DNA from 2 places in the Serratia sp. HNCC26DJ206 genome. Region 1 is predicted to be linked to the other one. Evidence: riboswitches for the same ligand, from Rfam matches in the RefSeq annotation. Region 1 holds a riboswitch; the other holds the start of a gene.
The links. A riboswitch is a leader RNA that binds a small molecule or an ion and turns the genes downstream of it on or off. The one in region 1 is predicted to bind thiamine pyrophosphate.

Region 2: another riboswitch for thiamine pyrophosphate. It lies ahead of thiB (thiamine ABC transporter substrate binding subunit); the one in region 1 lies ahead of thiM (hydroxyethylthiazole kinase).

What each region holds. Positions count from the first base shown of each region.
Region 1 is NZ_JBXUGP010000002.1:97,765-102,114, reverse strand. Features, by position in the region: gene thiD (bifunctional hydroxymethylpyrimidine kinase/phosphomethylpyrimidine kinase) at 36-836, opposite strand; gene thiM (hydroxyethylthiazole kinase) at 833-1,627, opposite strand; TPP riboswitch at 1,664-1,758, opposite strand; gene yiaA (inner membrane protein YiaA) at 2,200-2,649, shown strand; partial or broken gene AC2A1E_RS01885 (Fic family protein) at 2,719-3,428, opposite strand; gene AC2A1E_RS01880 (LolA family protein) at 3,734-4,350, shown strand, end outside.
Region 2 is NZ_JBXUGP010000007.1:155,125-159,474, forward strand. Features, by position in the region: gene sgrT (glucose uptake inhibitor SgrT) at 17-190, opposite strand; gene sgrR (HTH-type transcriptional regulator SgrR) at 283-1,944, shown strand; TPP riboswitch at 1,982-2,110, shown strand; gene thiB (thiamine ABC transporter substrate binding subunit) at 2,217-3,203, shown strand; gene thiP (thiamine/thiamine pyrophosphate ABC transporter permease ThiP) at 3,179-4,350, shown strand, end outside.

The DNA.
Region 1 (4,350 bases):
GGCTTATGCCGGGCGTTCTCTGCGCCCGGCCAACTTCACCACCAGGCATGAAAATGGTGCACTGGCCCAATACCCTGCCCCACTTCTAGGCTATCGGCCTGCTGCAAAGCTTGTTGCAGATAGGCCTTGGCCTCCATCACCGTTGCAACCCAATTCTCATGACGCGGGCGCAATGCCGCCAGCGCGGCTGAAAGTGTGCAGCCGGTGCCATGGGTATGCCGGGTCGCCACGCGCGGCGCAGTGAAACGCTGCTCCAGATCGGCGGTAAATAACCAATCCGGACTCTCACCTTCGTTCAAGTGCCCCCCTTTTATCAGCACCGCCTGGCAACCCATCGCCAGCAATGCCTGCCCCTGCTCGCGCATTTGCCGTTCATTCTCGGCCGGTGCGCAAGCCAGCAACGCCGCCGCTTCCGGCAAATTTGGCGTGATAAGAGAAACCAACGGCAATAATTCACGGCGGATAGACTCCACAGCCTCTGGTGCCAGCAGCGGATCGCCGCTTTTGGCAAGCATCACCGTATCGAGCACCACATAAGGCAGTTGATAGTGCCGCAGACGTTCCGCCACCGCAGTGACGATCTCCGCATTGGCTAGCATGCCGATCTTGGCGCTGTCGATCCGCACATCGCTGAGTACGGAATCAAGCTGGGCAGCCACAAAGGCTGGATCGATGTGATATACCGACTGCACCCCACGGGTGTTTTGCGCCACCAAGGCGGTGATCACGCTGGTACCATAGGCCCCCAGCGCCGAAAAAGCTTTCAGATCGGCCTGGATCCCCGCGCCACCGCTCGGATCGGTGCCCGCAATGGTTAGAGCATTAATACGTTTCATTGCAGATCCTCTGAGGTCAGTTGATAAAGCGCATCGAGAAATGCCGGGGTAAAGCTGCCGGGGCCGCTACAGCGTGCCACCGCACGTTCACCGCATAGCGACATCACCCGGCAAGCGGTGGCTACGTTATCCAACCGCTCGCCCGGCAGGCTGCAAAAGGCAGCCACTACCGCAGACAGCGCGCAGCCGGTGCCCACCACCCGCGTCATCAGGATATCGCCACCGGTCACGGCCCAGTCACGCTCGCCGTCGGTGATGTAATCCACCACCCCGCTCACCGCCACAATCGCACCGCTACTCTGGGCCAGTTCACGCGCTGCCGGTAACGCTGCCAGTGAGTCGTCATTGCTGTCGACGCCACGGCCGCTAGCCCGTAGACCGCTCAGCGCCATAATCTCCGACGCGTTACCGCGGATCGCCGCAGGCTGTAGCATCAGTAAACGCTGAGCAAAATCAGTGCGATAAGTCAAACCGCCCACCGCAACCGGATCCAACGCCCAAGGCTTGCCTGCGTGATTGGCAGCCTCGATAGCGGCCAACATCGACTCGGCCCGCGCGCTGTGCAGCGTACCGATATTGATCAGCAACGCATCCGCCACACGGCTGAACTGTGCGGCCTCGGCAGGCTCGACCACCATCGCCGGAGAAGCCCCTAGGGCCAGCAGAACATTGGCGGTCAATTCCTGTACCACTTCGTTAGTCAGGCAATGAATCAACGGGAGATGGCGTTTAAATTGGTGAAAACAGGCCGCGGCACGGTTGCCGGGTAACACATCAGGTCGAGTCAACATATTGCTCCCAACCGGCGTTCAAGAAGGCGGGTACCGGTTGAGATACCGAGACTTCCCTACGCTGGTATTATCCAGATCAGGTAATACGGGTAAATTCTCAGCCGATTACATCGGCACCCCGAGTCATTGAAAAATCATTAAATTTTTGTTGGCTGTCTCGCCAACGTCGATCAGGATAATCGCCAAACCTGGGGCTGTAAACCCATTTTAGGGAAGACTCCAGGTTGAGCCTATTTAGCTTAATGACAGGGAATATATTTGCAGGATAAATTTCAAAAAATAATGCATGCATTTTCCATATTAAACATGACGTCATTCTTTATGTTTTGTGCTGATTATGCATCACAACTCAAATTGAAACTTGACAAGGCAGCCGAAAAATTAGCGCGATTAATACTTAAAAATTAATGTCGATATGATCCCCAACAGGAACGATCAGACATACTCATTATCTGAAGCTTATTCTATTGCATTAATAAACAGAGATCGGGTAGATTGCTCCCGACCTCATAAGCTGCCGTTGTACTGGCTTAGGAGCAGGGAGTTCGTCTTGTTATTTAGGGATACATATAATGAGTTCTGTACCACAACAAAACACCACCTCGTTTGCTTTCGTTCTCGCCTCTTGGGCAGCACTCCTCGGCGGTTTTGGCGTGTTTCTGCTGGGCCTGTGGAATGCGGAAATGCAATTGAATGAAAAAGGCTATTATTTCGCCGTATTGATATTGGGCCTGTTTACCGCCATAACCATTCAAAAGACGGTCCGCGATCAGCAAGATGGCATTCCAGTGACTCATATTTATAGTATTACTTGCTGGGTGGCTTTTGCGATTGCCGTAGGCCTGTTATGCATCGGTTTGTGGAATGCCAAATTATTATTAAGTGAGAAAGGTTTCTACGGTGTCTCCTTCTTTCTTAGCCTGTTTGGCGCCATTGCGGTGCAGAAAAATACCCGCGATGCGGCCAAAAACTACGGCAGCGAAGCTGAATACAGCGTAGATAAAGATGTAACGGTAGAATAATGTATTGCTCAGGGGGTTAACCCCCTGATTATTACCCCATATAAATATCATCTTTACCATATAATAAGTTTAAACAACCTGCCAGTAACCGCTCTTAGTCGACCCAACTCTTGCTAATCGTTTTTCCTCCTGTAATACCTTGATAGTGCGCTCGATCGTACGGCTACTTACCTTCAACTCACCAGCAAGTTGCACAATAGTCATGGAAGGATTAGCGGTGACAGCAGCTAAGATGCGTTCTGCGGATGGATGAATTCAAATTCGTAATGGAATATGGAACTGGCAATCAACGGGTGGATATCAGTGTGCTGTAACCATGTCAGCAGATCGCTGACTAAACGCGGCAATTGATTGGCTGGCGGAGCCATATGAATCAGCTGCTTTTCCCGATACACGCCAACATTACCACTGCGCAACTGACCTGGCGCATCCACTAGGCCAACCATCAGTAAACGATGTGCTGCCAGTAAGTCATCAAACCGATGGCTCTGCCAGTCAGGCAATTTTTCATAGGCAAGGATCGCGTTACGAACTTCCTGAATATCTTTTGCCGGCGCCAATACCCGTTTACCATCCATGATCGCAGTAACCTGTTCGGTAGACAGACTGTTGTGCTCAATAGCCAATGATGCCTGGATAGTGCGGATACGGTTCTCTTTACGTAGCAAAGGGGAAGATTGTTCAGCCTGCGCAGCCCAACGGCCTAATAGCTCCCCCACCTCAACCACCTGATTCAGAATGTTTGGTGTTATGGTATAAGGCGGTTGATAACCTGCCATCGTGCTCCCCTCATTATCAAAAAAACAGGCCCAGAATCACCTTGCCAGCCCTCACACTACGCAAATCATGGTGTGTTGAGTACTAAATATCAAGCAGTTGACTGGTTTCACTTAGCTTCAACCTATTTAATGAGGTATTTTTATTCACTACCACTCAAATATGCGGCAGTTAAACCCTTCATTCGATACTTTCATAAAATAAATCAAATAATTAAAAGCAACCAACCCTCTTGCTTATTACCTGTAACCAGTCCTACATTTAATTATAAATATGAGGAAATTATCCTTTCTGGTCAGTTCACACAATGAAGGTGAAAACTATCAGCAAATTAATCAACTCAATATTGTTACTCGTGACCGTATTGATACCAAGCACCGCGGCCTATGCTGCTAGTGCTACGGATGTTGCCCCCTCTTCGCTGTTCAGCGCAAACAGCACAGACCCTATTGTTCTTGCCCAGCAACATTTTGAGCAGCTTGAATCCTATCAGGTTAAGATCGTTTCCCAATCGGCCCTGGGTGAAAATAATGTGATTCGATACAGCTATCGCAAGCCCGGCTATGTGCGGATGGATTTTACTGAGCCTCATCCGGGTGCGGTTCTGGTTTATAACCCAAGTAGCGGCACGGTTCGCCTATGGCCATTCGGTCTACATCAATTCCCGGTGCTAAATCTTTCACCGACAGACGCGTTGATACGCGATCAGAACGGCCATCAGGTGGATCAATCGGATGTTGGCACGTTACTGCGCAATATCCGCAGCCTGCAGCAAGGGGGTAAAACCACCATTGTTGGTAAAGAAATCTTGTTGGGGCAACCCGTATTGCACGTATCGATCAATGGCCCAAGCGGTTTCACAGTCAGCGGAGTTCACCGCTCTGAACTCTGGTTGGAGAATAGCCATAGTTTCCCTGTCAAAGT
Region 2 (4,350 bases), on a different contig from region 1:
ACTTTTGCTATGAGCGCTAGATACGCTCACGGTATTGCTTATCGTTTAGCGTATTGATGTCCCACTGGGTCAAGTGGGCCAGCATATCCAACCTTGTCTGTTGCGGGATCACCTCCAGCCAGTCGGCGTTCTGGCAGCGAATCGCCGTGAAATAACGCTGATAAAACTGTTTCGTTAAGAGAACCTTCATTAAGTGCCCCTCCGCTCTTTGGACTGAAACCATTATTGGCGTAATATAGGGAAAGATAAATTGACGGATTGATGCCTTGGAGTTCCTCTTTTATGTCTACCTCACGCTTGCAACAACAGTTCATCCGCCTGTGGCAACGCTGTCATGGCCAACCCACAGAAACCACGTTGCAGGAACTGGCCGACGTGCTCAGTTGTTCGCGCCGCCACGTGCGCTCCTTATTAGGCGCAATGCAGCAGCAAGGCTGGCTCACCTGGCAGGCCGAAGCCGGACGAGGCAAGCGTTCACAGCTCAGTTTCCAATACACCGGCCTGGCACTTCAGCAACAGCGGGCTGAAGAGTTGCTGGAGCAGGACAAAATTGATCAGTTGGTACAGCTGGTGGGCGACAAAAATGCCGTGCGCCAGATGCTGCTTTCCCAACTGGGGCGCAGCTTTCGCCAAGGCAAACATATCCTGCGCGTGCTCTACTATCGCCAGCTTTACAACCTGCTGCCCGGCTCGGCGCTACGCCGTTCAGAAACCCATCTGGCGCGGCAGATTTTTAACGGTTTAACGCGCATAAATGAGGAAAATGGGGAAATCGAGTCCGATCTTTCCCACCACTGGCAGACAGTAACGCCTTTGCACTGGCGTTTTTATCTGCGCCCGGCGATTCGTTTCCACCATGGCCGCGAGCTAGAGATGGAAGACGTGATCCATTCCCTGAACCGGCTGATCCCGCAGCCTCTGTTTTCCCATATCGATAAAGTCACTTCCCCCACGCCCTATGTGATCGACGTCCATCTGCACAGCCCGGACTACTGGCTGCCCTGGCTGCTGGGCAGTGTGCATGCCATGATCCTGCCGCGCGAATGGCAGAGCCTGCCGGATTTCGCCCGCCATCCCGTCGGCACCGGTCCTTACAGCGTGGTGCACAATCATCGCAGCCAGATGAAGATCCATGCCTTCGATGATTACTTTGGCTATCGCGCGCTGATTGATGAAGTCAACATCTGGGTGCTGCCAGAAGTCACCGAAGAACTGGTGCATTCAGGCGTGCAGTTGCAGGGGGATGAAACGGGTAAAAATGAGTTGGAAAGCCGCCTTGAAGAAGGCTGTTATTTCCTGCTGTTTGACCAGCGCTCAACGCTGGCGGCCAATCCTGAAATCCGCAGTTGGCTGAGTGAACTGATCAACCCGATCGCCCTGCTGAGCCACGCAGGATCGGTATATCAACGCTATTGGGCACCGGCCTACGGCATTCTGCCACGCTGGTTACATAACCGCGCATTGGGGCAGCAACCCAAACCTGCGGGGCTAACCGAACTGACGTTAACTTTCTACAGCGAGCACTCGGAATTCCACGCCATCCAGCAGGCCATCACCGCCTTACTGGCGCAACACGGAATCAAGCTTAACGTACAAATCATCAACTACGATGACTGGCATAAGGGCGAGGCGAACAGCGATTTATGGCTTGGCAGCGCCAACTTCACGCTGCCGCTGGAGTTTTCCCTGTTTGCCACGCTGTATGAAACGCCGTTAATCCAGCACTGTTTGAGCGAAGATATCGCCGAGGATGCGGCTTTGTGGCGCGATAACCGCTTGCCGCTGGCGGAGTTCTGCCAACGCTTGGTCAGCAGCCATCAGTTGCACCCGCTGTTCCATCACTGGTTGCAACTGCACGGCCAACGCAGCATGCGCGGGGTACGCATGAATACCCTTGGGTGGTTCGATTTTAAATCGGCCTGGTTCGCCCCGCCGGAAACATAAGTCTCTTTCACCACTGCCCGTTAATCTCTACAATAGCGCCGTCTCAACGGGGTGCGGAAAACAACGAGCGCTGCATGAAAACGCAGCACGTTTTTTTCCGCTGAGAGTACACCCGTCGAACCTGATCCGGTCAATACCGGCGGAGGGATTTGAGTACCGCGTCGCTTATCCCCAATAGATTTCAAGTTGCAGCTAACAACGCTGCGGCTTGAAAGATGATGGGGATTCACGCCCTCAGAGTCCTTTGCCCCCTTAAATTTCAGGAGTGCAAAGTGGTCAAAAAATACCTGCCTTACCTATTGCTGTTGGCTGCGGCCCCCGTGCTGGCCAAGCCTACGCTGACGGTTTACACCTACGATTCTTTCGCCGCCGACTGGGGCCCTGGCCCAGCAATTAAAAAAGCCTTCGAGGCCGATTGTGACTGCGAATTGAAATTTGTGGCGCTGGAAGACGGCGTTTCACTGCTCAACCGCGTGCGGATGGAGGGCAACAACAGCGCTGCCGATATCGTGCTGGGGTTGGACAACAATCTGCTGCAAGCGGCAAAACAAACCGGCCTGTTCGCCGAGAGCCAGGTTGATACCGGCAAGCTCACCGTGCCAGGTGGCTGGCAGGACAACACCTTCATCCCTTACGATTACGGCTACTTCGCCTTTGTTTACAACAAAGACAAACTGAAAAACCCGCCGAAAAGCCTGCAAGAGCTGGTGAGCAGCGATCAACCCTGGAAAATCATCTATCAGGATCCGCGCACCAGCACGCCGGGGCTCGGCCTGCTGCTGTGGATGCAGAAAGTGTATGGCGACAAAGCACCGGAAGCCTGGCAGCAACTGGCGAAAAAAACCGTTACCGTCACCAAAGGCTGGAGCGAAGCCTATGGCCTGTTCCTGAAAGGCGAAGGCGATCTGGTGCTGAGCTATACCACCTCCCCGGCTTACCATCTGATTGAAGAGAAAAAAGACAGCTACGCAGCCGCCAACTTCAGCGAAGGCCATTACCTGCAAGTCGAAGTGGCCGCTAAACTGAAGGCCAGCAAAAACCCGGAGCTGGCAGAGCGCTTTATGCAGTTTATGGTTACGCCAGCCTTCCAGAACACCATTCCTACCGGCAACTGGATGTACCCGGTGATTGAAACCACGCTGCCTGCGGGTTTTGAACAGATGACCGTGCCGCAAACCGCATTGCAATTCAGTGCAGAAGAAGTGGCAAAACAGCGTGGTGACTGGGTACGGGCATGGCAAACCGCCGTCAGCCACTGATCCCGCGTTGGCTATGGCCGGGGCTGATGGCCGCTGGCCTGATCGGGCTGATCGCACTGCTGGCGATGGGCTCCTTATGGCGACACGCACCCAGCAGCGACTGGCGTAGCTTATGGCAAGACAGCTATCTGTGGCACGTGGTGCGCTTTACCTTCTGGCAGGCGCTGCTGTCGGCCCTGATCTCGGTACTTCCCGCCATCCCGCTGGCTCGTGCGCTCTATCGGCGGCGCTTCCCTGGCCGCAACCTACTGCTGCGCCTATGCGCCATGACGCTGGTCTTGCCGGTGCTGGTGGCGGTTTTCGGCATCCTGAGCGTGTACGGCAAGCAAGGCTGGCTGGCGGTGGTGTGCGGTTGGCTAGGGATCCATTACAGTTTCTCGCCCTATGGCCTACAGGGCATCCTGCTGGCACATCTGTTCTTTAATCTGCCGCTGGCCAGCCGTTTACTGTTGCAGGCGCTGGAAAATATCCCCACGGAACAGCGCCAACTGGCGGCACAACTGGGGATGAATGGCTGGCAGCAGTTCCGCTTTGTGGAATGGCCCGCGCTGCGCCGCCAGATCCTGCCCAGCGGCGCATTGATTTTTATGCTGTGTTTCGCCAGTTTTGCCACCGTGCTGTCGCTGGGCGGTGGGCCACAGGCCACCACCATTGAGTTGGCGATCTATCAGGCATTGAGTTACGACTACGATCTCAGCCGCGCCGCGCTGCTGGCGCTGATCCAACTGACCTGCTGCCTTGGGTTGGTGGTGCTCAGCCAACGCTTGAACCAGGCGCTGCCGGTCGGCCATACCCATGCTCAAAGCTGGCGCAACCCAGAAGACAGCCGCGGACGGCGCATCGGCGATACGCTGCTGATTAGCGCCGCCCTGTTATTGCTGTTACCGCCGCTGTTGGCGGTGATTATCGACGGAACCAATCACCGCCTGATCAGCGTGCTGCAACAGCCGCTACTGTGGCAGGCGCTGTTGACGTCGCTGCGTATCGCACTCGGTGCCGGTCTGCTATGCGTGGTGCTAACTATGATGCTGCTGTGGAGCAGCCGCGAACTGAAACTACGGCAGCGGCCCGCACAGGGCCAAATGCTGGAACTGAGCGGCATGCTGATCCTGGCGATGCCGGGCATTGTGCTGGCAACCGGCTTCTT